DNA from 4 places in the Cellulomonas sp. KU4C genome. Region 3 is predicted to be linked to each of the others. Evidence: riboswitches for the same ligand, from Rfam matches in the RefSeq annotation. Region 3 holds a riboswitch; each other region holds the start of a gene.
What was found. A riboswitch is a leader RNA that binds a small molecule or an ion and turns the genes downstream of it on or off. The one in region 3 is predicted to bind S-adenosylmethionine.
Positions count from the first base shown of each region.

Region 1 (7,299 bases), 520 kb from region 3:
TCGGCGGACAGGCCGGCGAGCCGGTCGCGGACCTCGGGCCGGACCACGCCGGGCGCCTCGGCACGCGAGCGGCGCGCGTCGGCGGCCGCGAGCAGCTCGGCGTGCACGGCCTCGCGGCCCTCGGTCAGGCCGGTCGCGAGCGTGACGACCTCGACGGTCTTCTGGTCGGCGAACGCGAGCCAGGACCGCAGCGTCGGGTCGAGCTGCGGCTCGTCCTCGACGTCGTGCGGCACGTGGAACAGCGACGTGGACGTGCCGACCGCGACCTGGCGGGCGCCCAGGCCCTCCAGCCGCTCCAGGCCGCCGAGCGCCGCGTCGAGGTCCGCGCGCCAGATGTTGTGACCGTCGACGACGCCGCCGACCAGCACCTTGCCCGCCAGCCCGGGGACGGGTCCCGCCGGGACGGAGCCGCGGACGAGGTCGAGCGCCAGGCCCTCGACGTCGGTGGCCGCGAGCACCGGCAGCGCGTCGCGCAGGTCGCCGTACGGGGCGGCCACCAGCACCGCGGGCCGCTCGGCGGCGGGCAGGTCGGTCGCGAGCACGCGGTACGCCTCCGCCGCGGCGGCGAGCAGGCGGTCGGCGGGCACACCCGTGGAGTCGGACACCAGCGCCGGCTCGTCCAGCTGCACCCAGGTCGCGCCGGCCCGCGCGAGGTCGCGGAGCAGCTCGACGTACACGGGCAGCACGTCGGCGAGCCGGTCCAGCGGGTGGAAGCCCTCGGGGGCGTCCTCGGTGGGCTTCGCGAGCGCCAGGTACGTCACCGGTCCGACGAGCACCGGTCGGGTCAGCACGCCGTCGGCGAGGCCCTCGGCGAACTCGCGCACCGGGCGGTCGCTCGCGTACCGGAAGGCCGTCGCCGGGCCGATCTCCGGGACCAGGTAGTGGTAGTTCGAGTCGAACCACTTGGTCATCTCGAGCGGCAGGTCGTCGCCGCGGCCGCGCGCCACCGTGGAGTAGCCCGCGAGGTCCAGGGCGCCGTCGGTCGCCAGGTCGGCGAACCGCTCCGGCACGGCGCCGAGCACGGCGGTCGCGTCGAGCACCTGGTCGTAGAAGGAGAACGCGCTCGGGATGGCGGGGAGCCGGGTGTCGAGCCCGAGCTCCGCGAGCCGGGTGCGGGTCCGGCGGCGCAGGTCCGCGGCGGTGGCCTCGACCTCCTCGGCGCTCGCGCGGCCGGCCCAGAACGCCTCCAGGGCCTTCTTCAGCTTCCCGGCGGGGTCCGATGCGCGGGTAGCCCAGGACGGTGCCGGACGGGAAGGGGTGGGTCTGCTCGGTCATCTCTCGCCTCAGGTGGTGGGGACAGGGGTCAGGTGGTCGTCGGTCGCGACGGCGGCGCGCGCGGGCGGCCCGTCGCCACCCAGGCCGGCGCCCTCGAGGAGGTCGAGCGCGGGGCCGTGGGTGTTGAACGTGTAGAGGTGGATCCCCGGCGCGCCGCCGTCGAGCACGGCGTGCGCGAGGTCGACGCCGAGCCGGGTGCCCACGCGGTGCCGCCGCGCGACGTCCGCGGGGTCGTCGCCGTCGAACGCGTCGAGCCGGTCCAGGACGTCCGCGGGGACGGGCACCCCGGTCAGCTGGGCCACGCGGCGCAGCCGGGCGGGGTCGGTCATCGGGATGATCCCCGGGATCACCGGGATCGTGACGCCCGCGTCGCGGGCGAGCTCCAGCAGCTCGCGGTAGGACGCGGCGTCGTAGAACACCTGGGTGATCGCGAAGTCCGCGCCGGCCTCCTGCTTGGCCAGCAGCGCCGCGACGTCCTGCTCCCGCGTGCTGCCGGCTCCGGGGTTGCCCCGGGGGAACGCCGCGACGGCGACGGACAGGTGCCGGGTCGCGGCGCGGACCGCCTGCGCGGGGCTGCTCGCGCAGCGACGGGCCTCGACCTCGCGGAGCAGGCGGACCAGGGCGGCCGCGGTGGGCAGGCCGTCGGGGTGCGGGGCCCAGGAGCCGTCGGCGGGCGGGTCGCCGCGCAGCGCCAGGAACGACCGCACGCCCTCGTCCAGGAACTCCTCGACGGTCGCGGCCAGGTCCTCCCGCGACGCGGCGACGCACGTGAGGTGGGCGATCGGGTTCAGCGAGGTCTCCCGCAGCAGGCGGCGGACGAGGGCGCGGGTGGTGTCCCGCGTGCTGCCGGACGCGCCGTAGGTGACCGAGACGAAGTCGGGCCGGACGGCGGCGAGCTGCTGCACGGTCGACCACAGCCGCGGCGCGGCGTCGGGGTTCCGGGGCGGGAACAGCTCGAAGGACACGGTCGGCCGGTCGACGGCGCCGAGGCCGTCGACCACGGCGGCGCGCGGGTGGTCGAGGTCGTGCGGGTGCACGGGTACGTCGTGACTGCTCATCGTCAGCTCCATCGGACCTGGCGGAAGCACCCACACCCTCACGGGGAGGGGGGTTGCTGCGACGTCGTCGAGCCAGGTCTCTCGGTCGCTCTGGATGGTGCGGCCACAGTAGGGCGGCTCCGGCGGGGCGTCCAGTGCCCCTGACGCGTCACGTAGTGGTGGCGCGCGTCACACCCGCTCACATCGTGGGCCGCTGCGTCGTCCAGGGGGTGAGCGGGCCCGCCGGGCCCGCACGACGGAGGGACCGGACATGCGGATCGTGGTGGTCGGGGGAGCAGGACTGGTCGGGGCGCGGCTGGTGACCGTGCTGCGCGGGCGGGGGCACGACGCCGTGGCCGCGTCGCGCCGCACCGGAGTGGACACGTGGACGGGTGCCGGGCTCGCCGCGGCGGTGGCCGGGGCGGAGGTCGTCGTGGACGCGACGAACACCCCCGACTTCACCCGGGCGGGCGAGTTCTTCCCGGCGTCGGCGGTCCACATCGCGGACGCCGCGGCCGGCGCCGGGGTGCGGCGGTCGGTGCTGCTGTCGGTCGTGGGGGTCGACCGGGTGCCGGGCAACCCGTACTTCGCGGCGAAGGTCGCCCAGGAGCGGGCGGCGGTGGCCGGGGACGTCCCGACGACGGTGCTGCGGGCGACGCAGTTCTTCGAGTTCGCCGACGCGGTGGCGGACCAGGGCACCGTCGACGGACGGGTCCGGGTCGGGGCCGACGTGGTGCGGCCCGTGGCGGTGGACGACGTGGTCGACGTGCTCGCGGACCTGGCGACGGGCACGGGCGGACAGGCGGGTCGGGTGGACGTCGCGGGGCCGGAGCGGATGCCCACCGACGTCTGGGTCCGCCGGGTGCTCACCGCCGCCGGCGACCCCCGCGAGGTGCAGGTCGACCCCGCGGCGGACCCGTTCGGCACCGGGGGCACGCCCGGTGCGCTGGTGCCGTCCGACGCGCCCGACGCCGGGGTGGCGGTCCGGACCGCCACCACGACCCTGGCCACCTGGCTCGCCGCTCGGGCACGCTGAGCCGGTGACCGACGACGACGCCCTCGTGGCCGCGGTCGAGGGCGAGCGGCGGCACCTGCTGGCCCTGGCCTACCGGATGCTCGGCACGCTCGCGGACGCCGAGGAGGCGGTCCAGGAGACCTACGTCCGCTGGTACCGCATGGACCCGCGCGACCGCGAGGCCGTGGTGTCCCCGCGCGCCTGGCTGACCCGCGTGGCCGGGCGGGTGTGCCTGGACGTCCTCGGCTCGGCCCGGGCACGCCGCGAGCGGTACGTCGGGGAGTGGCTGCCGGAGCCGCTGCCCGGCGCCGCGCCGCTCGCGGGCGCGCCGGCGGTCGACCCCGCGGACCGGGTCACCCTCGACGAGGCGGTCGGCAGCGCGCTGCTGGTCGTGCTCGAGCGGCTGACCCCGGCCGAGCGGGTGGCGTTCGTCCTGCACGACGTGTTCGGCACGCCGTTCGCGGAGATCGCGGAGGTGGTCGGCCGGTCGTCCGCGGCGACCCGGCAGCTCGCGACGTCCGCGCGCCGCAAGGTGCACGCGCACCCGGCCCTGGACACCGCACCCGCCGCGCACGCGGAGGTGACCCGCGCGTTCGCCGCAGCGGCCACCGGCGGTGACCTCGGTGCGCTCGTCGCGCTGCTCGACCCGGCGGTCGAGCTGCGGGCCGACGGCGGCGGGCACGTGTCCGCCGCCCGCCGCCCCGTGGTCGGCGCGGACCGGGTCGCCCGGTTCCTGCTCGGCGTGCTGGCCAAGAACCCCGGGGCGGCACTCGAGCCGGCGGCGTCGGTCGACGGTCCCGTGCTCCTGCTGCGGCACGCCGGACTGCTGCTGGGCGTGGTGTCCGTCGGCGTCGCGGCCGGGGCGGTCGTCGACGTGTGGATCGTGCTCAACCCGGAGAAGCTCACCGCCTGGTCGGGCGTCTGAGGCGCGGGACCGCCGAGCCCGTGCCATCGTGCGGGGGATGACTCCCGTCGACCTGTCCACGCTGCCCCGTCCCGCCGCCCGCGACCGCCTCGACGTCCGCGACCTGACGACGGGGGCCCGGACCGACGGGGAGGTGGTGGGCGACCAGCGCGCGGGAGCTCGGCGAGCGCCCGCTCTGGGACGCCCGGACCGGGACGCTCGTCTGGGTCGACATCGACGGTCGCGCCGTGCACCGCTGGGCGGACGCCGACCCCGACCGGGACGGCGTCCTCAGCACCCCGTCGCCGGTGGGCCTCGCGTGGCCGGCCGCGTCGGGCGGGCTGCTGCTGGCCACCGCCGACGGGCTCGGCGTGCACGACGGCACCCGGCTCGGTCCGCTGACCCGACCGGACGGCATGCCCGCGGACTACCGGTTCAACGACGGCGCGTGCGACGGGGCCGGGCGGCTCTGGATCACGACGATGCCCCGCGCCGGTGTCGCCGGGGACGGCGTGGTGCACCGGGTCGTCGCGGACCCGGACCCGGACGCGGGGCCGGGCGTGCTGCGGGTCGAGACGCCGTTCACCGGTGTGGGGATCGGCAACGGCCTGGGGTGGAGCCCCGACGGCGGGACGCTCTACCTCACCGACACCTGGACGCGCGTGGTCTACCGGGCGACGTACGACGGGGGAACCGGGGTGCCGGGCACGCCGGAGCCGTTCCTGGCGCTCGCGGACGGCGGGCCGCGTCCGGACGGCACCACCGTCGACGCCGAGGGCGGGCTGTGGGTGGCGCTGTACGGCGGCGGGCACGTGCTCCGGTTCGACGCGGACGGCACCCCGCGCGGCGCGTACGCGGTGCCGACGCCGAACGTCACGTGCGCGGGGTTCGGCGCGCCCGGGTCCGGCGACCTGTTCGTCACCACGGCGTCGACCGGCGGGTCCGGGACGGGCGGCGACGCCCTGCCCGGTCCCCCGAACACGGAGCAGCGCCTGGGTGGGGCGGTGCTGCGGTTCGCGGTGGACGTCGACGGGTCGCCGGTGCGCGCGTTCCAGGACGTCGCGGCGCGCTGAGCCGGCCGGTGCGCGCCGTGCGGGTGCGTGCCGCCGCGCGGGTGACTGCGGAGCCGCCGCGGTCGGGATCCCGCTAGGGTCGCCCCGGCGCGGCGCCGGCCGCGGCCGTCGACGACAGGGGTGGCAGTGATCTTCTTCGGCTGGGGACGCAAGAACGTGTCGCGGCAGGTGAGCCCGACGCAGGCGCTCGTGCTGAACTACGGGTACTTCCACTTCTTCTGGCTGTTCCAGGTGGCGTTCGGGTACCGGTACGCGCTCGCGACCGCGACCGACCAGGGGTGGGCCACGCGGCCGCTGTCCCCGGAGGAGGTCGCCGCGTCCGGTGCGGACCGCGAGGTGACGGTGGCCTGGTGGTGGCGCTGGGGGCTGTTCGTCGGGCTCGGCGCGCTGGCGCTGACGATCGTGGTGTCCGTCGTCATCTCGTCGCTGACCGCCTCGTACTGACGGGCGGTCACGCGCACCCCTGCGCCGGGGCGCGCGTCAGGCGGTGAGCAGCTGGTGCGCGCGCTGGTGCGACACGCCCAGCACCGTGCCGACGTCCCGGACCGAGAGCCCGGCCTCGCGCAGCGCGCGGGCTGCGGCCCTCGACTCGCGCGCTGCCGCGCTGTTCGCCCGCTGCGCCTGCTCGCGGTAGCGGGCGGCGAGCTCGACGTGCTCGTCGACGGTGGGCGGCACCACCGGCTGGAGGACGATCTCGACGTCGCTCGGCTCGACCTGGGCGACGAAGGCGATGGCCTCACGCATCGCGTCGTCCGCCTGGTCGAGCCGGGCCACCTCGGACAGGGCTCCGGGGACCTCGACGCACTGCAGCAGCCACCACCGTCGGCCCCGCTCGGCCGTCACCGTGTACCGGGTCATCGCCACCATCCCTTCCCGAGCACGTCCGCGAACTGGCCGAAGAACCGGCGGGCGGTGACGTCGTCGATCTCGGAGTGCCGGCCGAGTGTCGACCGGACCTCGCCCACCACGACGCCCGTGTGGTTGGTGAGCTCCACCGTCCGGTAGGGCAGGCCCGCCGACTTCGCCGCGCGCTGGATGCGACGCAGCACCGCCGTCCGCTTCATCAGGGTAGTCCTCCCTGGGGTAGACTTGCAAGGCAATTCCGCACTAGACACGCGCGTCGACCGCGTGCGGGACGTTGCCCGTCCCTGACGGGCGTGTGGTGTCAGTCGCCCGTGCGGGCCAGCACGACCGGGCACCCCGCCAGGTGGTCGTCGACCATCCCGCACGCCTGCATCGCCGCGTAGGCCGTCGTCGGGCCGACGAACCGGAAGCCGAGCCGCTTGAGCTCCTTGGCCAGCGCCACCGACTCCGGCGTGCTGGCCGGGACGTCCGCGAACGAGCGCGGCCGGTCGGCCTCGTCGCGCGGCGGCGCGGCGGACCAGAACACGTCGTCGAGCGTGCGGCCCGCGGCGTGCAGGTCCAGCAGCGCGCGGGCGTTGGCGATCGCGGCGGTGATCTTCGCCCGGTTCCGGATGATGCCGGTGTCGGCCATCAGCCGCTCGACGTCGTGCTCGTCGTAGCCGGCCACGACCTCGGCGTCGAAGTCCGCGAACGCCGCCCGGAAGCCCTCGCGCTTGCGGAGCACCGTGATCCAGGCGAGACCGGACTGGAACGCCTCGAGGGTCATCCGCTCGTACAGCGCGCGGTCGCCGTGCACGGGCACGCCCCACTCGTCGTCGTGGTACGCCTCGTACAGCGGGTCGCCGTCGCCAAAGCAGCGGCGTGCCGGGGCGACGGGTCCGGGGTCGAGGGCGTCGGTGCTGGTCATGGCTGCCACTCTGCCGCACCGGCCCGACACGCCCGCCCGTGCGCGCACAGCCCTCGCGCTCCGAGTGGCTGTGGACGCCCGCGGAGGCACCGTCCATTCCGTGGACGCGCTCTGTCTGCTGGCTGAGACGGCGTAAGGTCGCAGACGCGCTGGAGCACCGACCGTCCCGGGGCCGACCTGCGAGCCGACCGTCACCGACGTCCGCCGGTGCCGGCGTGCCCGCC
Region 1 covers NZ_CP200322.1:988,772-996,070, reverse strand. The annotation lists partial or broken gene metE (5-methyltetrahydropteroyltriglutamate--homocysteine S-methyltransferase) at 1-1,275, opposite strand, end outside; gene AC1VL8_RS04700 (methylenetetrahydrofolate reductase) at 1,284-2,333, opposite strand; SAM riboswitch class I at 2,339-2,434, opposite strand; gene AC1VL8_RS04695 (SDR family oxidoreductase) at 2,584-3,348, shown strand; gene sigJ (RNA polymerase sigma factor SigJ) at 3,353-4,252, shown strand; partial or broken gene AC1VL8_RS04685 (SMP-30/gluconolactonase/LRE family protein) at 4,423-5,304, shown strand; gene AC1VL8_RS04680 (hypothetical protein) at 5,425-5,748, shown strand; gene AC1VL8_RS04675 (hypothetical protein) at 5,785-6,162, opposite strand; gene AC1VL8_RS04670 (ribonuclease PH) at 6,159-6,368, opposite strand; gene AC1VL8_RS04665 (DNA-3-methyladenine glycosylase I) at 6,470-7,075, opposite strand.
Region 1: another riboswitch for S-adenosylmethionine. It lies ahead of AC1VL8_RS04700 (methylenetetrahydrofolate reductase); the one in region 3 lies ahead of AC1VL8_RS02205 (DUF1737 domain-containing protein).

Region 2 (7,299 bases), 2.4 Mb from region 3:
GCCGCGGACCCGTGGTCAGGTACAGGCGCGGGTAGCCGCGGTCGGCGGCGCGCTGCTCCAGCTCGGTCAGGACGACGCGCGCCAGGCCGCGGCGCCGGTGCTCGGCGTGCGTCCAGATCCGCTTGAGCTCGGCCGTGGGCACCGCCGGGGCGCCCGCCGCGTCACGGGTGCCGGGCCGGGCCAACAGGGCCGGGTCGCCGTGCTCGGGCTCGGTCCGGCGCCGGAACGCGCCGCCCGCGACCGGCCGCCCGTCCTCCAGCACGAGCACGAGCTCGCCGTCCGGCGGGGCGAACTCCTGCGCGCCGTAGTGCTCCAGCTCGTCGCGGAGCTGCGCGGGCGTGAGCACGCCGGTGTAGCGGGTGCTGTACTCGTGCGCCAGGCCGTCCAGCAGCGGACCCACCAGCGGGTCGTGCAGGCGCACCGCGCGCACCTGGAGGCGCGCGGGGTCGACGGGACGGTGCACGTCGGTGGGACGGTGCAGGTCGGTGGTGGTCATCGGGTCACCTCGGGTCGGGCGGAGTCGGCGAGGGCGGGCGTGCGGGAGGCACCGGCGGGCGCAGGTGCACCGGCGGGCGCAGGTGCACGGGCGGGTGCGGGTCGAGGGCGCACGAGGCCGGTCCCCTGGAGCGCGGGCACCACCCGCTCCACGAGGACGTCGAGGTCGGCCTCGGGCGAGGTCGGGCGCACCACGACCCCGTCGGCGGCACCCGCACGGACCCAGTCGACGACCAGCGCGGCGAGCTGCTCCCCCGTGCCGGCGAGCACCAGTCCCCGCGCACCCGCGCCCCGCGCACCCGGGCCCAACGCACTCGCGCCGAGGTCGGGGCGCTCCGTCGCGCGCACCAGGTCGAGCCGGGCGACGGCGCTGTCGTGGTCGTCCGCGAGGGCGACGTCCACGTCGACCAGCACCCGCACGTCGTCGGCGGGTCGCCCGGCCGCGACGGCCGCCGACCGCACCAGCGCCCGCAGGCGGCCCGCCTCGTCGGGGTCCGCGGCGGTGACGCGGGCGACGTCGGCGTGCCGGCCCGCGACCTCCGCGGACGCACCGCCGGACACGGGGACGACCACGACCGGCCGGGTGGCGTCACCGGGGCCGGGCGCCGTCCGGCCGCGGACCGCGAACCGGACGCCCTCGTGGTCGACGTGGAACCGACCCTCGGGGTCGAGCCGCACCGCGCCCACGTCCTCGGCGCCCTCCCACACGGCGTCGACCTGCCGCACCGCGGCCTCGGCGTGCGCGGCCCACACCTGCTCGTCGAGGTCGGCGCCCGGTGCCGGGGCGGACAGCTGCCACCCCGCCGACGCCCGACCGGCGCGCTGCACCCCGCGGACGGCGGCCGCGAGGTGCGCGGGCTCGACCTCGCGGTGCGGCACCCCGGCGACCAGCACCGTCCGCAGCGCGAGCGGCGCGACCCGGGCGGCCGCCACCGCGGCGTCCAGGCGGCCCGGGACCTGACGGCGGCCCGGGTGCAGCAGCAGGGCGTCGCCGAGCACGACGAGGTCCACCAGCCCGCGGTCGGCGCGGTGCACCAGGCGGGCCAGCCGCTCGCCGTCGAACGGGCGGGCCGCGACCGCACCCTGCGGCCCGTGGCCGCCGGGGCGGGCGCCGACGGCGGTCAGGTCGAGGCCGAGCAGGGCGGTCCGGCGCTCGCTGCCGGGCGGGTCGCGGTGGTCGCGACCGGCGGGTCGCGCGGTGGGGCTGGGCATGACGGCTCCGTTCGAGGGCGTCCGGGGTCGCCGGCGCGCGGCGACGCGCACCGGGACCGGTGGGACGAGCGGGTGCGCCCGGCGGGCGGGCGTGAGGTCCCCGAGGGCGGGGATGGCGGACGCGCGGTGGCGCGGGCTCGCGGTGTCAGGGCTACCGGTCGGGGCCGGGCCGGGTCACGGCCGACCGGGCGCCGACGGGTGGCGCTGCTCGCGGAGGGAGGTCAGCGACAGCGACAGCGGGCCGCGTGGGGCCCGGGCTGCGCGGCGGCACGCAGGGAGGAGGTGGTCTGCGCCACCGTGCTCCGGCTCATGCTGTCTCCTTCGTGCACCCGCCGCGGCGGGCTCGCGTGTTGCCGGCTGCCGGTCGGCAGCGGGCCTGGTCCTCACCCGGGGCACCCACCCGCGCGGGGGGTTGCCGTCCGACCAGCCGGGGCTACGCGTCGGAACTCATGACCTGCCGGGCCCCGCAGCCGGCCACCGGGGTGGTGGCGGCGACGTGATCCGGTGCCGGGGAACATACGAACCCCCGGCGACCGCGTCAACGATCCGGCCGTCCGTCTCGCATTCCGGAGCGTTGTCACGGGACGAAGGTCCCGGGCAGGACGCACGGTCCCGGATCGTGAGAAGTCGGGGTCCGGTGCTCGGTCCCGGCGCCGCGCCCTGCTACAACACCGCCGAGGTCGAGAGTCCCAGCGCCAAGCCCCGGCTGGCTGGGCAGCAACCCCACGTCACGGCGGGGTGCTCCGGGAGATGACCTGGCCGTCGGCCGGGCGCCCGCGACGTGGTGCCCGCTCCGCCGCACGGCAACCGTGATCGACACCCTTGCGAGGCACTCCATGACGTCCCGTCCCCCTGCCGTCGTCGCCGTCTCCGGCAACCCGCGCCCCGGCTCGCGCACCCTGCTCGCCGCGCGCACCGCCGCCGACCGCCTGGCCGCGCTGCTCGGCGCCGACGCGCTCGACGCGATCGACCTCGCGGAGCTCGCGGGAGAGCTGCTGGCCCCCGTCCACCCCGCCGCCGACGCCGCGCTCGCCCGCCTGGCCGTCGCGGACGTCGCGGTGGTCGCCACCCCCGTCTACAAGGCCTCCTACACCGGGCTGCTCAAGGCGTTCCTCGACCTGTACGGGCCCGACGGCCTCGCGGGCGTCGTCGTCGTGCCGCTGGTCGTCTCGGGGAACCCCGCCCACGCGCTCGTCGGCGAGGTGCACCTGCGGCCCGTCCTCGTCGAGCTCGGCGCCGTCGTCCCCACCCGGTCGCTGACCGTCACCGAGGCGCAGCTCGCCGACCTGGACGGCGTCGTGGACGCCTGGCTGCTGCGGGCCGAGCCGGCGCTGCTGCGCGCGGTCGGCGCCGGTGCGGCCCGGGGCACCGTCGGCGCCGGGGCGGTGGCCCGGTGACCGCCGAGCGCGCGGACCTGTCCGCGTTCGAGCGGCTGCTGGCCGAGCAGGACGAGCCGCAGCTCGACGCCCAGCAGTTCAAGTCCGTGTTCCGCCGGCACCCCGCGGGCGTCGCGGTCGTGGCGCTGCGGCACGAGGGCCGGCCGGTCGGGTTCACCGCGACCTCCGTCATCTCCGTGTCCGCGGCGCCGCCGCTGCTGGCGTTCTCGCTCGCGTCGACCTCGTCCTCCTGGGCCGCCGTCTCCGCCGCGCCGACGCTCGCGGTCAGCTTCCTGGCGGACCACCAGGACGACGTGTCCGCGCGGTTCGCGACCAGCGGGATCGACCGGTTCGCCGACGGCGGCTGGACCTCGCTCACCACCGGCGAGCCCGTCATCGACGGCGCCGTGTCCTGGGTCCGCGCGCGGGTCGTGCAGCGCACCCCCGTCGGCGACAGCTACCTGGTCTCCCTGCGCGCGCTCGCCGCGAGCACCGCCGAGGCCGCGACCCCGCTGGTCTACCACGACCGCACCTACCACCGGATCGGCGGCCACTCGGCCCTCTGACGCCGACCGCCGCCCGTCCCACCCGACCTCCGGAGCACCCCATGACCGTCCCCCCGCTGTTCCTCGGCCTCGACGTCGACGGCGCCGGCCACCACCCCGCGGCCGCCGCGCTGTCCGGCCTGTCCGCCGCCGGGCTCGTGTCCGGCACCCGCCTCGCCCGCACCGTGCGGCACGCGGAGCACGCCGGCCTGACGTTCGCGTCGTTCGCCGACGCCCTGCTGCCCACGAGCCCGGGCGACACCACGTCGGCACGGCTCGAGGCCGTGACCCGTGCCGCGTTCGTCTCCCGCACGACGACGGCGATCGGCCTCGTCCCCGAGGTGCCGACCACCTACCCCGAGCCGTTCCACGTCGCCGCGCAGCTCGCGGCGCTCGACCTGGCCGCGTCCGGGCGCGGCGGCTGGCTCGCCGCCGTCACCCCGGGCGACGCCGCACCCGCCGCCTACGGCCGGGCCGCCGTCGCCGACCTGGACCGCGAGGCCCGCGACGTCGTCCAGGTGGTCCGCGACCTCTGGGACTCGTGGGAGGACGACGCCGTGATCCGCGACGTCGCCACGGGCCGCTACGTCGACCGGGACCGGATCCACCGCGTCGACTTCACCGGTGCGACCTTCTCCGTCGTCGGCCCGCTCATCACCCCGCGGCCGCCCCAGGGCCAGCTCGTGGTGCTCGCCCGCGCGGGCGACGTGGACCCGGCCGGGCGCGACGGCGAGGCCCTGGTGGACGTGCGGCTCGTCGGCGGGGCGGACGTCGCCGGCGCCCGCGCCGCCGCGGCCGACGCCCGCACCGGACCCGGCGCCGCCCCGCTCGCGGCCGTCGAGGTCGAGGTCGTCCTCGACGCGGACGGCCGGACGGCCCGCGACCGCCTGGCCGAGCTTCGACGGCGGCAGCCCGTGGGCTGAGGGCGCGGCGCTGCGGCACGTCGGCGACGCCGCGGGCCTGGTCGCCCTGCTCACCGGGCTCGCCGCCGACCCCGCCGTCGCCGGCGTCCGCCTGCTGCCCGCGGTGCTCGACGTCGACCTGCCGGTCCTCGCCCGCGAGGTGCTGCCCGCCCTGCGCGCCGCCCGCCTGACCGCGGCACCCCGGTCCGGCGCCACGCTGCGCGACCACCTGGGCCTGAGCCGCCCCGCCAACCGCTTCGCGGGCACCGCCCGCCGCACCGCCTGAGGAGCCCCGCGATGTCCGACCGCACCGAGCACGCCCACGCCCAGCCTGCCCACGCCGAGCACGACCACCCGATCACCCGCCCCGACGCCGAGGTGCACTTCGGCGTCTTCTTCCAGGGCGTCAACCACACCACCGTCTGGTCCGACCCGGAGTCCGGCTCCCAGACCGACTTCGCCTCCTTCGAGCGCGTCGCCCGGACCGCCGAGCGCGGGCTGTTCGACGCGTTCTTCCTCGGCGAGGGGCTGCGGCTGCGCGAGAGCCGGGGGCGGCTGCACGACCTCGACGTCGTCGGCCGCCCCGACGCGATCACCCAGCTCGCCGCACTGGCCGCGATCACCGAGCACATCGGCCTCGTCGCCACGCAGAACACCACCTACAACGACCCGGCCGACCTCGCGCGGCGCCTCGCCAGCCTCGACGTGCTGTCGGGCGGTCGCGCAGCGTGGAACGTCGTCACGACCGACAACGCCTGGACCGGCGAGAACTTCCGCCGCGGCGGCTACCTCGACCACGCCCGCCGCTACGACCGCGCCGAGCAGGTGCTCGCCGCCGCGCGCGCCGTGTGGGACGCGTGGCCGGACTCCGGTGGTGGTGCGGGCAGCCCGGGCACCTCCGGCGGCCCGGGCACGGTCGGGCACGTCGCGGTCCACCACGAGCTCCTGGACGCCGAGATCGACCCGACGACGCCGCGCAGCCCGCAGGGCCACCCCGTGATCTTCCAGGCCGGCGACTCCCCGCAGGGCCGCGACTTCGCCGCGCGGTCGGCGGACGTGATCTTCTCCCGGCACGGCAGCGTCCTGGCCGACGCGCTCGCCTTCGCCGCCGACATCCGCACCCGGGTCGTCGCCGCGGGTCGGCCCGAGGACGACGTGCTGATCTTCCCCGGTACCGCGATCGTCGTGGGCGACACGCCCGCGGAGGCCGAGGAGCGCGCCCGCTGGGTCCGCCGCGCGCAGGTCACCCCCGCCACGGCGCTGCACGTCGTCGGCACGATCTGGGCCGAGGACCTCAGCGGGTACGACCCCGACGGCCCGCTGCCCGCGCACGACCCCGTCGTCGCCGAGCTCGGCGCCGAGGGCGGCTCGTCCACCACCGGCGCCCGCACCCACGAGGTCGCCGCCCGGTGGCGGGCGCTCGCCGAGGCCGAGCACCTGTCGATCCGGGACCTCGTGGTGAAGGTGTCGAGCGAGGGCGGGTTCGTCGGCACCCCGTCGGCCGTCGCGGACCGGCTCGTGCGGTTCGTGCGGACCGGGGCGGTCGACGGCTTCAACATCAGCCCGTGGCTCGTGCCGTCCGGCCTGGACGACATCGTGGACCGCGTCGTCCCGGAAGCTGCAGGAGCGCGGCGCCTACCGCACCGCGTACACCGGCACGACGCTGCGCGAGCACCTCGGGCTGCGGGCGCCGCTGACCCGCCGGGGCGACCCGGCCGTCGAGCCGCGGAGCGTGGGCGCGCTGGTGGGCGCCTGAGGGCGGACCCGACGCGCGGCCGACGACCCGGCGCGGCCACCCGGGTGACGCGGCGCGATCGGGTTGCCGGAACCCCGGACACGGCGGACGCCGCTCCCCTACCCTGAGCGGCGTCCGTCCCGGGGTCCCGCGCCCCCTGACCTGCGAGGGGTCCGTCGTGATCCGCATGCTGCCCGTCGTCGTCGAGCTCGCGCTGCTCGTCTACTGCCTGGTCGACTGCATCCAGTCCGACACGTACCGGATCCGGAACCTGTCGAAGGGCGTGTGGATCCTGCTCATCATTATCCTGCCCCTGGTCGGTGGGATCGCCTGGCTGGTCGCCGGCCGCCCGCTCGGGTCGAGCCGGAGCACCGGCGTCCCGTGGCCCAGCACCGCGACGGCCGGGTTCCCGGAGTACGAGCGCCCGCGCCGGACCGCACCCGACGACGACGCCGAGTTCCTGGCGGGCCTGCGGGACTCGGACGCGAAGCACGAGCAGATGCTCCGCGACTGGGAGGCGGACCTGCGCGCCCGCGAACGGCGCGCGACCGACCCCGCACCCCGCCCGGACGACACGCCCACCGGCACCTGACCCGGGCGCGTCCCGGGCACCGAGCCGCGACCCCGACCTGGGCCCGAGGTCCCTCGAGCGTCGGGCACGGGCGGCGCTACGGTCCTCGTGACAGCGTTCACAAGGTGGTGGGCGCGCGGCTCGGAGGAGATGCGACGTGCCCGAGATGATGACGGCCGCGGTGGTCCGCGACCTGGGTTCCCCCCTGGTGCTCGAGGAGCGGCCGATCCCCGTCCCCGGGCCGCACCAGGCCCTCGTGCAGGTGGAGTACACCGGGGTCTGCCACACCGACCTGCACGCCGCGCGCGGCGACTGGCCCGTGCGGCCGACGCCCCCGTTCGTCCCCGGGCACGAGGGCGTGGGCCGGGTCGTCGCCGTCGGGCCCGACGTGCGCGACGTCCGGGTCGGCGACCGCCTCGGCAACGCCTGGCTGGCGACCGCCTGCGGCACCTGCGAGCACTGC
Region 2 covers NZ_CP200322.1:2,892,254-2,899,552, reverse strand. The annotation lists gene AC1VL8_RS13660 (GNAT family N-acetyltransferase) at 1-496, opposite strand, end outside; gene AC1VL8_RS13655 (LLM class flavin-dependent oxidoreductase) at 493-1,707, opposite strand; SAM riboswitch class IV at 2,049-2,162, opposite strand; SAM riboswitch class IV at 2,386-2,482, shown strand; gene AC1VL8_RS13650 (NADPH-dependent FMN reductase) at 2,544-3,104, shown strand; gene AC1VL8_RS13645 (flavin reductase family protein) at 3,101-3,649, shown strand; gene AC1VL8_RS13640 (LLM class oxidoreductase) at 3,691-4,551, shown strand; gene AC1VL8_RS13635 (hypothetical protein) at 4,655-4,816, shown strand; partial or broken gene AC1VL8_RS13630 (NtaA/DmoA family FMN-dependent monooxygenase) at 4,828-6,286, shown strand; gene AC1VL8_RS13625 (PLDc N-terminal domain-containing protein) at 6,453-6,857, shown strand; gene adhP (alcohol dehydrogenase AdhP) at 7,003-7,299, shown strand, end outside.
Region 2: another riboswitch for S-adenosylmethionine. It lies ahead of AC1VL8_RS13655 (LLM class flavin-dependent oxidoreductase); the one in region 3 lies ahead of AC1VL8_RS02205 (DUF1737 domain-containing protein).

Region 3 (7,299 bases):
CCCAGGCGGTAGGTTGCCGCCGTGACGGCGACCGGATCGGGGCACGACCTCGCCACCCTGCTCCGCGGCGGGGTGCCGCTCGTCGTCGTCGAGACCACCGACGAGGCCCGCGCGGTGGACCTCGTGCTCGCGGCCCGCCCGGTCCACGTGATGACCGCCGCGGGCGCGCCGGTGTTCACGTGGAAGGTCACCGAGGGGATGCGCCGCCGCGACGTCGACCTCGGCACCGCCCAGCGGTTCGCCGCGGACCCCACCGAGATGCTGCGCGGGCTGCTCGAGGGCGGCCTGCCGGGCGTCTACGTCCTGCTCGACCTGCACCCGTTCCTCGGCGACCCGGTGACCGTCCGCCTCCTCAAGGACCTGTGCCTCGCGCCCGTGCGCCGGACGCTGGTGCTGGTCGGCCGCGAGGTGCCGCTCCCGGACGACCTCGAGCACCTGGCCGCGCGGTTCCCGGTGGCGTTCCCCGACGCGACGGAGCGGCGCGCGATCGTCGACCACGTCGTCGCCGACTGGGCGCGCACCACCGGGCAGCCGGCACGCGTCGACGCCCGCGCGGTGGAGCTGCTGGTGGCGAACCTCGCCGGGGTGTCGCACGGCGACGCGGAGCGGCTGGCGCGGGGCGCGGTCTTCGACGACGGGGCGCTGCTGCCGGCCGACGTGCCCGCGGTGACGCGCGCGAAGCACGCGCTGCTCGCCCGCGACGGGGTGCTCGCCTACGAGCTCGACACCGTCCCCCCGGACCAGGTCGCGGGCATGGCCCGGCTCCGGCAGTGGCTGGCCCGTCGGGCGCCGGCGTTCGACGGCAGCGCGCCGCACCTCGACCCCCCGCGCGGCGTCCTGATGCTCGGCGTGCAGGGCTGCGGCAAGAGCGTCGTCGCCAAGGCCTCCGCGCACCTGTTCGGTGTGCCGCTGCTGCGGCTCGATCTCGCGGCGACGCACGACAAGTACGTCGGCGAGTCCGAGCGGCGGCTGCGGGAGGCGCTGGCGACCGCCGAGGCGATGGCCCCGTGCGTGCTGTGGATCGACGAGATCGAGAAGGCCGTGCCCGCCGGCGGCGACGACGCCGGTCCGGGCCGCCGGCAGCTCGGGACGCTGCTGACCTGGCTCGCCGAGCCGCACGCGACGGTGTTCGTCGTCGCGACCGCGAACGACATCACCGCCCTGCCGCCGGAGCTGATCCGCAAGGGCCGGTTCGACGAGATCTTCTTCGTCGACCTCCCCGGCCCGGACGTGCGCGCCGAGATCCTGGGGATCCACGCCGCCCGCCGCGGGGTGCCGCTCGACCCCGCCCTGCTGCCCGACCTGGTGCTGGCCACCGACGGGTTCTCGGGTGCGGAGATCGAGCAGGCCGTCGTCGCCGCGACCTACACCGCGCACGAGGGCGGACGCCCGCCGGGTGCGGCGGACGTGCTCGCCGAGGCGCGCGGCACCCGCCCGCTGTCCCGCGTGATGGCCGAGCCCGTCGCGCGCCTGCGCGCCTGGGCCGGGCCGCGCACCGTCCCCGCCGACTGACCGCCTGCGGGCCCCGGACCGGACCGTCCCCTGCTCGGACCGGTCCGGGGCAGCACGTCAGTCCTCGACGGCGGGACCGCACGCCGCGGCGGCGGTGGCGGCGATCGCGTCGATCCCGGAGACCGCCGGGCGCGGCCGGGTGTCGCCGGCGACGGTCCAGCAGCCGTCGACGACCTCGTACCGGGCGCGCGGCCCGTCGGCCACGAACGCGAGCAGCCCCGCGACCAGCCGGTCGACCGTCTCCGCCGTGCTGCCGACGCCCACCGAGGCGCGCAGCGCCCCGCCGTCCACGCCGACCCGGGCCAGCAGCGGGTGCGCGCAGAACCGGCCGTCGCGCACCCCGATGCCGTGCTCGGCGGACAGGTAGGCGGCGACGAGCCCGGAGTCGTGGTCGCCGACCGTGAACGACACGACGCCCACCGGGTCGGTCGAGTCCGACCACAGGCGCAGCACCCGGGCGCCGGGCACCGTGGCGAGCCCGGTGACGAGCCTGTCGCGCAGCGCCTCCTCGTGGGCCGCGAGCGCACCGGCCGGCAGGGCCTGCAGGGTGTCGCAGGCCTGGGCCAGCGCGACGGCGCCGAGCACGTTCGGCGAGCCGCCCTCGTGCCGCGCCGGCGCCGGCTGCCACAGCGTCCGGTCGGTGCGCACGTCGCGCACCGCGCCGCCGCCGGCCAGGTACGGCGTCCCCGCGTCCAGCCAGTCGCGGCGACCCACGAGCGCGCCCGCCCCGAACGGCGCGTACGTCTTGTGCCCGGAGAACGCGACGTAGTCCACGCCCGACTCCGCGAGCGAGAACGCCCGGTGCGGGAGCAGCTGCGCGCCGTCGACGGCCACGCGCGCCCCCGCCTCCTGCGCGAGCGCCACGACCGACGTCAGCGGCAGCGCCTCCCCGGTCACGTTGGACGCGCCCGTGAGCGTGACCAGGGCGTACGGACGGCGCGCAAGCTCGTCACGCAGCGCGACCAGCGTCGCGGCCACGGTCGGCGCCGCGGGCAGGATGGTCGCCGTGCGACCCGTGTCCCGGAACGCGCTGACCCAGGGCAGCAGGTTCGCGTGGTGCTCGACGTCCAGCACCAGCACCCGGCCGCCGTCCGGCACGCAGCCGGCCAGCAGGTTCAGCGCGTCGGTGGTGTTGCGGGTGATGACGGCGACGTCGTCGGGGCGCGCGCCGACGAACCGGGCGACGGTCGCCCGGGACGACTCGTACAGCGCCGTGGACACCTGCGACAGGTACCCGGCGCCGCGGTGCACCGACGCGTACAGCGGCAGCACCTCGACGACCCGCGCCGCGACGGCCTCGAGCGCCGGCGCGGACGCCGCGTAGTCGAGGTTCGCGTACGTGACGGACCGGCCGTCGACGAGCGGCACGCGGGTGTCGGCGCCGACGACGGGCAGCAGGGCGCGGTCGGGCGCCTCGGTCGTGGCACAGGTGGCGGTGGTGGCGACGGACATGGGACTACCCCCGAGAGGAATCGGTGGGGGCCCGGGTACGGCCGGGTCACCCCGCGCTTGCCGGCCACCGAACGGTGGACGGCCAGGTCGTCACCCGGGGCACCCCGCCGCGGAGGGAGGGTTGCCGGCCAGCAAGCCGGGGCTCAGTGCTGGCACTCATGACCTGCCCCGAGGATAGGGAGCGCCCGCCCGGACGTGTCAACACCTGTCCACCCTGCGACCCGGGTGAAGCACCCCCGCGGCGGCATGGCGTAGCATCGCCGCACCATCCAGAGCGGCCGAGAGATCTGGCTCGTCGACGCCGCAGCAACCCGCGGTCCTGTGCCCCGTGCACGGGGCCGGCCGAGGGTGCTTCCGCCAGGTCCGATGGAGGAGACGCATGACCGACACCGACGACCGCCTGCGCTACCGGCTGCTGACGGGACCCGACGACCGCTCGTTCTGCGAGCGGGTGAGCGCGGCCCTCGCCGAGGGCTACGAGCTGCACGGCGGCCCCGCCGCGACCCACGACGGCGAGCGCGTCATCGTCGCGCAGGCCGTGGTGCTGCCCGCCGCCGCGACGCCCGCGGTGCGCCCGCTGTGAGCGCGCAGCACGGACACGGGGACGGGCCCGGCTACGCCGGCGACCTCACCCCGCAGGAGGCCTGGGACCTGCTCGCGTCCGACGAGCGCGCCGTCCTGGTCGACGTCCGCACCGAGGGCGAGTGGCAGGGCATCGGCGTCCCGGACACCGCGGACCTCGACGCGCAGGACCGGACCGCGTTCGTCCAGTGGACCGACGCGTTCGGCCGCCCCAACCCGACGTTCCTCGACGAGCTCGCCGCCGCCGGGATCACCGCCGACGAGCCGCGCCCGGTCGTGTTCCTGTGCCGGTCCGGCGTGCGGTCCGTCGCCGCCGCGACCACCGCCACCGCGGCGGGCCTGGGTCCGGCGTACAACGTGCTCAGCGGGTTCGAGGGCGACGTCGGCCCCGACGGGCAGCGGGGCCACTGGGGCTGGCGCGCCGCCGGCCTGCCGTGGCGGTCCGCGTGACCGCGCCCACCCCCGCTCCCTCTCCCGCGCCCGGCCCCGGCGACTGGCAGGACCCGCGGTTCCCCCGCGACACCCTGCGCCCCGACACGCTCGCCGTGCGCGGCGGCCAGGTCCGCACGGCGTTCCAGGAGACCTCCGAGGCGCTCTTCCTCACCCAGGGCTACGTCTACGACCGCGCCGCCGACGCCGAGGCCGCGTTCGCCGGCGAGGCCGACCGGTTCCTCTACTCCCGGTACGGCAACCCGACGGTGTCGACGTTCGAGGAGCGGCTGCGGCTGCTCGAGGGAGCCGAGGCCTGCTACGCGACCGCGTCCGGCATGTCGGCGGTGTTCACGGCGCTGGCCGCGCTCGTCCGGTCCGGGTCGCGCGTCGTCGCGGCGCGCGCCCTGTTCGGGTCGTCGGTCGTCATCTTCGACGAGATCCTCGCGGGCTGGGGCGTGCGCACCGACTACGTCGACGGCCACGTCCCGGAGCAGTGGGAGGCGGCGCTGTCGACGCCCGCGGACGTCGTGTTCTTCGAGACCCCGTCGAACCCGATGCAGGACCTCGTCGACATCGCCACGGTCAGCCGGCTCGCGCACGCGGCGGGCGCGGTGGTCGTCGTCGACAACGTGTTCGCCACCCCGGTGCTGTCGAAGCCGCTGCAGTTCGGCGCGGACGTCGTCGTGTACTCCGCGACCAAGCACATCGACGGCCAGGGGCGGGTGCTCGGCGGGGCGATCCTCGGCACCGACGCGTTCGTGCACGGCCCGGTGCAGACCCTGATCCGCAACACCGGCCCGTCGATGAGCGCCTTCAACGCGTGGGTGCTGCTCAAGGGCCTGGAGACGCTGTCCCTGCGCGTCCGGCACCAGACCGCCTCCGCGCTGACGCTGGCCGGCTGGCTCGAGCAGCACCCGGCGGTCGCGCAGGTCCGCTACCCGTACCTGCCGTCGCACCCGCAGCACGCCCTGGCGCTCGCCCAGCAGGACGGCGGCGGCACGGTCGTCACGTTCGACCTGCGGGTTCCCGAGGGCGCGACGCCGGACGTGGCGAAGAAGACGACGTTCGGCGTCCTCGACGCGCTGCGGGTCATCGACATCTCGAACAACCTCGGCGACGCGAAGTCGATGGTCACGCACCCCGCGACCACCACGCACCGCAAGCTCGGCCCGGCGGGCCGCGCGGCGGTCGGCATCGCGGAGTCCACGGTCCGCCTGTCCGTCGGTCTCGAGGACCCCGCCGACCTCCGCGACGACCTCGCCCGGGCCCTCGACCACCTGACCTGACCGGGCCACCCCCGAGCCGGCCTCCGGTGGAGTGGTCCTGACCGACACGCTCGGCGTGCCGAGCAGGATCACTCCACGCACCCGGGTCGGGCCCCTCGGGGGTGGCCGCCCGGGGTCAGGCCACCAGGGACCGGAGGTCCGCGGCCGCGGCCGGGCCGCCGGACAGCGGGTGCAGGACCACCCCGTCGACACCCGCGCGGCGGGCCAGCTCGCGGACCTCGGCCACCAGGCGGTCGCCGGTCGTCACCACCCGGGTCGCGGCGGGCGACCAGCCCAGCCCGGCGAGCGCGTCCAGGTACTCCAGCTGCGACCGCTTGCGGCGCGCCGTGACCTCGTCGGCGGCCACGACGACCTCGAGGTCGAGCAGCACCCGCACGTCCGCGCGGTCGCGGCCGGACGCGGCGACGGCATCGTCGACCAGCGCGGCCACCCGGGACAGCGCCCCGACGGACGGCACCGCGACCGAGAACTCGAGCCGGACGACGTCGGCGTGCACGCCGGCCAGGGCGATCGCGGACTCGGAGCCCGGCCGGGACTCGACGGTCCGGACGCCGTAGTCCGGGGCCAGGACGTGGATCGTGGGCTCCGGCCCGGCGGGCGGGAGGGGCGCGGCGGCGAGCGGCGTGGGTGCGGGCGCCGGCAGCGTCGGGGTCTCGGCGGGCAGGGCCGGCGGCAGCGGCCGCAGGGCGGCGCGGTGCCGGCGGGCCGGGGCGGGCAGGTGACGGGTGGCGACCGCGAGCGCGCGGTCCAGCACGGGCTGAGCCTGAGACATGACGGGGTGTCCTCGACGGGTGAGGCGGGGTGCGCAGCGAGGGCCGTGGCGGCCGCGGGCGCGCGGGGTCGTCAGCTCAGCGACAACACACCCGGGTCAGGAACACGCGGGAACGGTACCCCGCGCCCGGTGCCCCCGACCACGGCCTGTCCACATCCCGGTCCCCCGTGTCAGGAGACGAGCGCGCGCATCACCGAGGTGAAGAACCGCAGCCCGTCCGTGCCCGAGCGCGGGCCGCGGGCGCCGTCCGGACCGAAGCCCGCCTCGACCGCGTGCTCGGGGTGCGGCATCAGGCCGACGACGTTGCCGCGGGCGTTGCTGATGCCCGCGATGTCCCGGCGGGACCCGTTGGGGTTGCCGTCGGTGTAGCGGAACACCACGCGGCCCTCGCCCTCCAGCTCGTCCAGCGTCGACTCGTCGGCGACGTACTGGCCGTCCTGGTTCTTCAGCGGGATCGTGATGCGCTCCCCCTGCTGGTACTCGCCGGTCCAGGCGGTGCCGGTCTGCTCGACCGTGAGCACCTGCTCCCGGCAGACGAAGTGCAGGTGGTCGTTCTTGATCATCGAGCCGGGCAGCAGGTGCGCCTCGGTGAGGACCTGGAACCCGTTGCAGATGCCCAGCACGGGCATGCCCTTGCCGGCGGCCTCGACGACCTCGCCCATGACGGGAGCGAACCGGCTGATCGCCCCGGCCCGCAGGTAGTCGCCGTAGGAGAACCCACCGGGCAGCACCACCGCGTCGACGCCGCGCAGGTCGGCGTCGGCGTGCCAGAGGGCGACGGGCTCGGCACCGGCGAGCCGCACGGCGCGGGCGGCGTCGCGGTCGTCCAGGGTGCCCGGGAAGGTGACGACGCCGATCCGGGTCATCAGGCCAGACCCCCGGAGGCGATCGTGGCGGCCGCGTCGGCCTCGGAGTCCGCGACCCGGACGACGTCCTCGATCACCGGGTTGGACAGCACCTGGGTGGCGGCCTCGGCCGCGGCGGCGAGCACCTCGGGGGTGACGGGGCCGTCGACCTCCAGCTCGAACCGCTTGCCCTGCCGGACGGAGGTGAACTGGCCGAACCCGAGCCGCGGCAGGGCGCCGGCGACGGCCTTGCCCTGCGGGTCGAGGATCTCGGGCTTGGGCATCACATCGACGACGACTCGTCCCACGGGTGGGCTCCCTGGTTCGCGGCGGGGGGTGTGGTCAGGTGCGGGCCCAGCCTACCGACCCCGCCGGGCTGCTCGGTGCGCGGCCGCGGGGCCCGGGCTCAGGCCGCGCG
Region 3 covers NZ_CP200322.1:466,625-473,923, forward strand. The annotation lists gene AC1VL8_RS02195 (AAA family ATPase) at 22-1,512, shown strand; gene AC1VL8_RS02200 (aminotransferase class V-fold PLP-dependent enzyme) at 1,570-2,964, opposite strand; SAM riboswitch class IV at 3,013-3,128, opposite strand; SAM riboswitch class I at 3,227-3,337, shown strand; partial or broken gene AC1VL8_RS02205 (DUF1737 domain-containing protein) at 3,344-3,532, shown strand; gene AC1VL8_RS02210 (rhodanese-like domain-containing protein) at 3,544-3,996, shown strand; gene AC1VL8_RS02215 (O-succinylhomoserine sulfhydrylase) at 3,993-5,264, shown strand; gene AC1VL8_RS02220 (hypothetical protein) at 5,380-6,036, opposite strand; gene purQ (phosphoribosylformylglycinamidine synthase subunit PurQ) at 6,207-6,902, opposite strand; gene purS (phosphoribosylformylglycinamidine synthase subunit PurS) at 6,902-7,189, opposite strand; gene AC1VL8_RS02235 (hypothetical protein) at 7,288-7,299, opposite strand, start outside.

Region 4 (7,299 bases), 2.4 Mb from region 3:
GCGGGACAGCAGGTGCAGCGCCGCGTGCGCGGTCGTGCTCTTGCCGGACCCGGACTCGCCCACCAGGGCGACGACCTCCCCGGGCCGGACGACCAGGTCGACGCCGCGCACCGCGCGGTACGTGCCGCCGTCCGCCCGGTAGCCGACCTCCAGCCCGGTGATCTCGAGCACCGGGGTGCCGGGAGCACCCGCCGCGACGGGCGGGGCCTCCTGCTGCAGCTGGGTCACTGGTCCTCTCCCGTCGTCTCGAGGGCGCGCGCGACGCGGTTGGCGGCCAGCACCACCGCGACGATCACGAGCCCGGGCAGGGTGGTCAGCCACCAGGCGGTGGCGAGGAAGTCGCGGCCCCCGGACACCAGCGACCCCCACTCGGGCGTGGGCGGCGGGGTGCCGTAGCCGAGGAAGCTCAGCGCGGACACCGCGAGGACGGCGCCGCCGAGCTCGAGGGCGATCAGCGCGAGCACCGGCCCGGCGGAGTTCGGCAGCACGTGCCGGCCGAGCACCGCGTACCAGCGCGAGCCGGACGCCCGGGCGGCCTCCACGTAGACCGACGTGGACGTGCGCAGCACCTCGGCGCGCATCACGCGGGCGAACGTCGCGACCGCGCCGACGCCGACCGCGACCGCGATCTTCGTGGACCCGGTGCCGAGCGCGGTGATGATCGCGAGCGACAGCAGGATGCTCGGCACGGCGAGCAGCACGTCGACCAGGCGGCCGACCACGTCGTCCACCCAGCCGCGCAGAAACCCGGCGAGCAGGCCGAGGGTCGACCCGACGACGAGCCCGACGAGCACGGCCAGCACGGTGGTGCGCAGGGACAGCGACGCGCCGTGCACCACGCGGGTCAGCACGTCGCGGCCGAGGTGGTCGGTGCCGAGCACGTGCGCGGCCGAGGGCGGCTGCAGCCGGTCGGCGGGCACACCGGTCAGGGGGTCGCCGGACGCGAACACGGTCGGCGCGGCGGCCCAGGCGGCGACCAGCAGCAGGACCAGCCCGGCCAGCACCAGGCCGGGTCGGCGCACCAGGTACCGGGCCGCACGTCGCGCCCACGGGCCGGCCGCGCGGGCGCCGCGCACCCGGCCGTGCCGGATGATCGAGCGGGCGTCCTGCCGGTCGGCGATCTCGATGGTGGTCATGCGGGCACCGCCTCTCGGGAGACGCCCCGCGACTCGATGCGGGGGTCGAGAACGGGGTACAGCAGGTCCACGACGAGCGTGGTTACCACGAACACCAGCGCCGACAGCGACACGATCGCGAGCACCACGGGCACGTCCTGGGTGTTGACGGACTGGACCGTCAGCCGGCCGAGCCCCACCCGGGAGAACACCGTCTCGGTGACGACGGCCCCGCCGAGCAGCGCCCCGACCATCACGCCGAGCATCGTGAACGCGGGGATCGCCGCGTTGCGCAGCGCGTGCCCCAGGTGCACCCGGAGCCGGCCGGCGCCCTTGGCCCGGGCGGTCTCGACGTAGGGCTCGCCGAGCGTCCCGCGCAGGCTGCGCGACAGGACCTGCGCGAGCTGCGCGCCCGGCGGGACCGCGAGCGTCACCGCCGGGAGCACGAGGCTCTGCCAGCCGGCGTTGCCGATCGCGGGGAGCAGACCCGCGCGGAACGACACCCACTGCAGCAGCACCAGGCCGACGAAGAACGTGGGCAGCGCGACGCCGAGCGGCGGCAGCGCGGACAGCACCTGGCGCAGCGCCCGGCTGCGCGGCAGCACGCTCGCCACGGCCAGCGCCGTCCCGCCGAGCACCGCGAGCACCAGCGCGGCGCCGGTCAGCTTCAGGGTCTCCGGCAGCGCCTGCGCGACGAGCGAGCCGGCGGGCGCCCCGGACTGGTACGACGGCCCGAAGTCGAGCCGGACCGCGTGCAGCAGCGCGTCGCCGTACTGCACCAGCAGGGGCCGGTCGAGGCCGTAGCGGGCGCGCAGGTCGTCGAGCAGCGCCGGGTCGACGTCCTGCACCTCGCCCCCGGCGCCGGCGGCCAGGGCCGCCGGGTCACTCGGGAGCAGGTACAGCACGAAGAACGCGAGGGTGAACGCCGCCCAGAGCACCACGAGGCCCTGGGCGGCGCGCCGCAGGAGGTAGCGACCCATCAGCTCGCGTCGACCCACGCGTCGTAGAAGTCGATCCGGCTGGACCCCTCGAACGCCAGCCCGTGCACGCGGTCGGCCGCGGCGATGGTCGTCGAGAGCTCGTAGACCGGGATCGCGTGCCCCTGCTCGATCAGCAGCCGGGACGCCTGGGTGACGAGCTCGGCGCGCTCGGCCGGGTCGGTGGCGGCCGCGGAGCGGTCGAGCAGGTCGTCGACCTCCGAGGGGGTCCGCTTGTTCACGTTGCGGGCGTTCGCGGAGAACACCGAGCGCAGCACGTCCGGGTCGGACCGCGTGAGGTTGTAGTAGTCGAAGTCGAAGTCCCCGTCGGCCTTGATCGCCGTGGACTCCGCGATCTCGACGTGCTGCAGCTGCAGGTCGACCCCGATCTGGCGCAGCTGCTGCTGCACGAGCTTCCAGCGGCGCCGGGTCCTGCCAGAACGTCACGGTGGTGGACAGCCGCCGGCCGTCCTTCTCGCGGATGCCGTCGTCGCCGAGCTCCCAGCCGGCGTCCTCGAGCACCTCGACGGCACCGTCCGGGTCGTAGGCCAGGTCGTCCGCGAGGGACTCGTACAGCGGCGTGGAGTGGGACAGCACGGCGGTCGCCGCCTGGTCCCGCTCGGTCAGCACCGTGTCGACGATCTGCTGCCGGTCGATGCCCTTCGAGATCGCGACGCGGACCGCCTCGTCGGACGCCAGGGCGCTCGACTCGTTCGGGAACAGCTGGTAGGCCACGCCGGGGTTGGCGCGCTGCTGCAGCCAGAACCCGTTGCCGTCGAACTGCGGCTGGTCCACCGCGGCGATCGCGGCCGTCGCGTCGATCTGCCCGGACTGGAGGCTGCCGGCGCGGACGGAGGACTCGGGGATGACCTGGAACGTGACGGTGTCGAGGTAGGCCTCGCCGGTGTGGTCGTCGGCCGCGGAGCCCCAGGCGTAGCCGGGCACCTTGGTCAGCACGACCTCCTGGTCGGGCGTGTACGACTCGACCGCGAACGGGCCGGACCCGATGTAGTCGCCGGCGCAGCGCTCCTCGGGCGTCAGCGCCGCGGACGCGGGCGACAGCAGACCGAGCGAGAACGTCGACGACGCCTGGAGGAACTGCGCGCTCGGGGCGGCGAAGTCGACGGTGACCGTCAGCGGGTCGACGACCGTCGTGCCCTCGTAGCCGACGAGGTACTGCGAGCCGAGCGACGCGGTGGCGCCCAGCGCGACGATCGCGTCGAAGTTGGTCTTGACGGACGCGGCGTCGACGGGGGTCCCGTCCGCGTAGGTCGCGTCGTCGCGCAGGTGGAACGTGTAGCTCGACGCGTCGTCGTCGACCTCCCAGCTTCTCGGCGAGCCACGGGACGATCTCGCCGGACTCCGGGTCCTGCGCGGTGAGCGAGGCGACGGTCTGCCGGGCGACGGCGATCGCGTCGTTGTTGCCGACCTGCTGCGGGTCGATGCACCGGGAGTCGACGGTGATGGCGAACCGCAGGTCGCCGCCGGCGACGGGTTCGGCGGACGCGGCCGCGTCGGTGGCCGCGCCCGTGCCCGTCGACCCGCCGGAGCAGGCCGTCAGCAGCAGCGCGGTGGTCGTCAGCGCCGCGGCGGCCGCAGCGGGGCGGGTGGCGCGTCGCGAGGGGGAGGTGGTCATGCGTGCACTCCTGGTCGTCACCGGCCGTGGCCGGGGTGGGGCGCCGGCCGGGGCGCGCGGGGGCGCGCTCCGGCGTGTCGTCGCCGTGCTTACCCGGTCCGCGGTCGCGGTCGGGTCAGGTCGTTCCCGGAGCACCCCGTCACGTCGAAGGGTTGCTGGCCAGCAAGCCGGGCCTGCGCGCTGGCGCTCGTCACCTGGGGGTGAGGGAACCCGCGGCGGCGGACCTGGTCAAGGAACCGCCGCGGGTTCTCACATCGCGGATCTTCGTGTGGTGGCCGGCGGGGTCACGCCGCGGTGAAGCCCGCCGCGCGCCGCGGGTCGGCCTCGGTCCACAGGTCGGACTTCACCTCGGCGCGCACCAGCGGCACGACCTCCTCGGCGAACCGGCGCAGCACGTCCTCCTGCTCGGCGGGGTCGAGCAGGTGGTTCACGGACACGGACTGCAGCACGTGCCCGTACGACCGGTGGTAGTCGAGGATCTTCTCGGCCACCCGCTCCGGGGAGCCCACCAGCGCGGGACCCCGCTCGACCGCCTCCTCGAGGGTCCGGAAGCTCGGCGCCCGCCCGACGGCGTCCGCCCCGTAGCCGCGGCGCGCGGCCGCGTCGACCTGACCCTGGTAGAGCGGCCGGTACTGCCGCACCGCCGCCTCCGTGGTGTCGGCGAGGAACAGCCCGCCCGAGCCCGACCCGACGTGGGCGTGCGCCGGGTCGTGCCCGTGCGCCGCGTACCGCTCGCGGTAGTGGTCGATCAGCACCTGGTAGTTCTCCCGCGGTTGCAGGGCGTTCGCGGTCACGATCGGGTCGCCCCACCGCGCCGCGAGCTTCACCGCGAACCGCGACGTCGCCGAGCCGTGCCAGATCCGGAACGGCCCCGCGTACGGCCGGGGCAGTGTGGTGGCGTGCTCCAGGCGGTGCCGGTGCCGGCCCTCCCAGGTCACGTCCTCCTCCGAGAGCAGCAGGCGGAGCAGCTCGTAGTTCTCCGCCAGGTACTCGTACTGCTTGTCGATGTCCAGGCCGAGCAGCGGGTACTGCAGCACCTCGTTGCCCTTCCCGATCACGATCTCGAGCCGGCCCCGGGACAGCTGGTCCACGGTCGCCAGGTCCTCCGCGACGCGCACCGGGTCGAGCAGCGCGAGCACGGTGACGCCGGTCGACAGCAGGATCCGGCTGGTGGACGCCGCGATCGCCCCGAGGATCACGGTCGGCGCCGAGGACAGCACGTCGCCGGCGTGCCGCTCCCCCACGGCGAACGAGTCGAACCCGATCTCCTCGGCCAGGACCGCGTGCCGGACCGTCCGCGCCAGGCGGTCCGCCGGGGGCACCGCCGCGCCCGTGACCGGGTGCGGCGGGTTGAACACGATGTCGAGCAGCTGGAACCGCACGCCCCCGGCCCCCTCAGGCGGCGACGGCGGCGGCCGCGCGGTCCCGGGCGGCGACGCCCTCGCGGACCAGCGGGATGACGTACCGGCCGAAGTCGACGGCGTCGTCCAGCAGGTCGTAGCCGCGGGCCGAGATGATCCGCACGCCCCGGTCGTAGTACGCCAGCAGCGCCTCGGCGACCTGCTCGGGCGTGCCGACCAGCGCGTTGGAGTTGCCCGCGCCGCCGGTCGCCCGCGCGGTCGCGGTCCACAGCACCGAGTCGAACCGCTCGCCCTGCGCCGCGATCTCCAGCAGCCGCTGCGACCCGGCGTTCTCCGGCGCCGTGACCGGGTGCCGGTTGCTCAGCACGCCCCCGAGCGCCGCCTTGCGCGCCTCGATCGCGTCGAGCACCCGGTGCGCCTTCTCCCAGGCGAGCTCCTCGGTCGGGGCGATGATCGGCCGGAACGCCGCGTGGATCCGCGGCGGGGTGGTGCGACCGGCGGCGGCGGCCTCGGCGTGCACGCGGTCGATCTGCTCCTGGGTGCGGTCCAGCGGCTCGCCCCAGACCGCGAAGATGTCCGCCTCCGCGGCGCCGACCCGGAACGCCGCGTCCGAGGACCCGCCGAACGAGATCGTCGGCACGTGACCCTCGGCGGGCTTGGTGTCGAGGTGGAAGTCGTCGAAGTCGTAGAACCGGCCGTGGTGGTCGAACGCCTCGGTGCTGGTCCACGCCCGCTTGAGGATCTGGATGTACTCCTGGGTCCGGGCGTAGCGCTCGTCCTTGGTGAGGGTGTCGCCCTCGCGCTGCTGCTCGTGGTCGTTGCCGCCGGTGATGACGTGCACGGACAGCCGGCCGCCGGACAGCTGGTCCAGGGTGGCGAACGTCTTCGCCGCGTAGGTCGGGTAGGACACGTTCGGCCGGTGCGCGAGCAGCAGCTCGATCGACTCCAGCCGGGCCGCGGTGTACGCGGCGAGCGCGGCGGGCTCGGGGCCGGACGACCCGTACGCGAACAGGACGCGGGTCCAGCCGTTGTCCTCGTGGGCCCGGACGATCCGCTCCAGGAACGCGGGGTCGAACGGACGGGTGGTGGCGGCGCGCGTCTCGGACGCGTCGTTGGCGGTCGCGATGCCGAGGAACTCGACGGGCATGGTGGCTCTCCTTGGGGTGCTGGCCCCGTCCCGGTGCCTCGTCCCCCGCCTGCCCCGACCGCGGTGCCTCGCCGAGAAGGGGCCGCGGCGCCGAGACAGGTCGGTCCAGCGCCCTGACTCGGCGCGCGGGTCCTGTCTCGGCGGGGTGGGAGGGGCGGGAGGGGCGGGGTGGGAGGGGCGGGGTGAGAGGTCGGGGCGGGGTGGGCGCGGGGGGTCAGGGCTGGGCGGGGTCGGTGGGGTTGGTGGCGGGCAGGCCCGCGGCCTTCCAGGCCGGGAAGCCCCCGTCGACGTGGGTGACGGTGTAGCCGCGCGCGGCGAGCTTGCTCGGCGACGGGTCCGGAGCCGGCGGGCGAGCCGCACACGACGACCACCGGGGTGTCGATCGAGATGACCGGGGCGTGCGCGGGGCCGAACAGCGCGTCGAGGTCGGTCCGGTCGGCGAGGGTCGCGCCGGGGATGTCCCCGTGCGCGGCCCGGCCGCCGGCGGACCGGACGTCCACGAGCAGGGCGCCGTGCGCGACGTCGGCGGCCGCGTCCGCGGCGGGCTTCAGGGCGGGTGCGGCGGGGTCGGTGCTGGACATGGTGGGTCTCCTTCAGCTGACGAGGACGGCGTCGGACGTGCGGGCGGGCGCCGGGGCGCCCCACGCCTCGGCGAGCAGGGCGAACGACCGGCGGGTGTCCGCCGGGTCGTGGGTGGCGGTGGTGAGCAGCAGCTCGTCGGCGCCCGTGACGCGCTGCAGGGTCTCCAGGCGGGCGACGACCGTCGCGGGGTCGCCCACCACCCGGGTGTCGACGCGGTCGGCGACGACGGCCCGCTCGGCGGCGTCGCGTGACTCCCACGGCACCGCGTCGCCGGGCCGGGGGTACGCGATCGCGCCGGCGGTCCCCCGCCGGATCGACAGCACCCAGTCGGCGAACGGGGTCGCGAGCTCCCGGGCGCGGTCGACGGTCTCGGCGACCAGGACGTCCGCGGAGACGACCACGTACGGCTCGGCGAGCACCCCCGGCCGGAACGCCGCGCGGTAGGCGGCGACCGTGTCGAGCGTGGTCGCCGGGCTGACGT
Region 4 covers NZ_CP200322.1:2,903,338-2,910,636, reverse strand. The annotation lists gene AC1VL8_RS13720 (dipeptide ABC transporter ATP-binding protein) at 1-228, opposite strand, end outside; gene AC1VL8_RS13715 (ABC transporter permease) at 225-1,136, opposite strand; gene AC1VL8_RS13710 (ABC transporter permease) at 1,133-2,095, opposite strand; gene AC1VL8_RS13705 (hypothetical protein) at 2,095-2,502, opposite strand; partial or broken gene AC1VL8_RS13700 (ABC transporter substrate-binding protein) at 2,558-3,379, opposite strand; SAM riboswitch class IV at 3,809-3,923, opposite strand; gene AC1VL8_RS13695 (LLM class flavin-dependent oxidoreductase) at 4,013-5,110, opposite strand; gene AC1VL8_RS13690 (LLM class flavin-dependent oxidoreductase) at 5,124-6,236, opposite strand; gene AC1VL8_RS13685 (LLM class oxidoreductase) at 6,830-7,299, opposite strand, start outside.
Region 4: another riboswitch for S-adenosylmethionine. It lies ahead of AC1VL8_RS13700 (ABC transporter substrate-binding protein); the one in region 3 lies ahead of AC1VL8_RS02205 (DUF1737 domain-containing protein).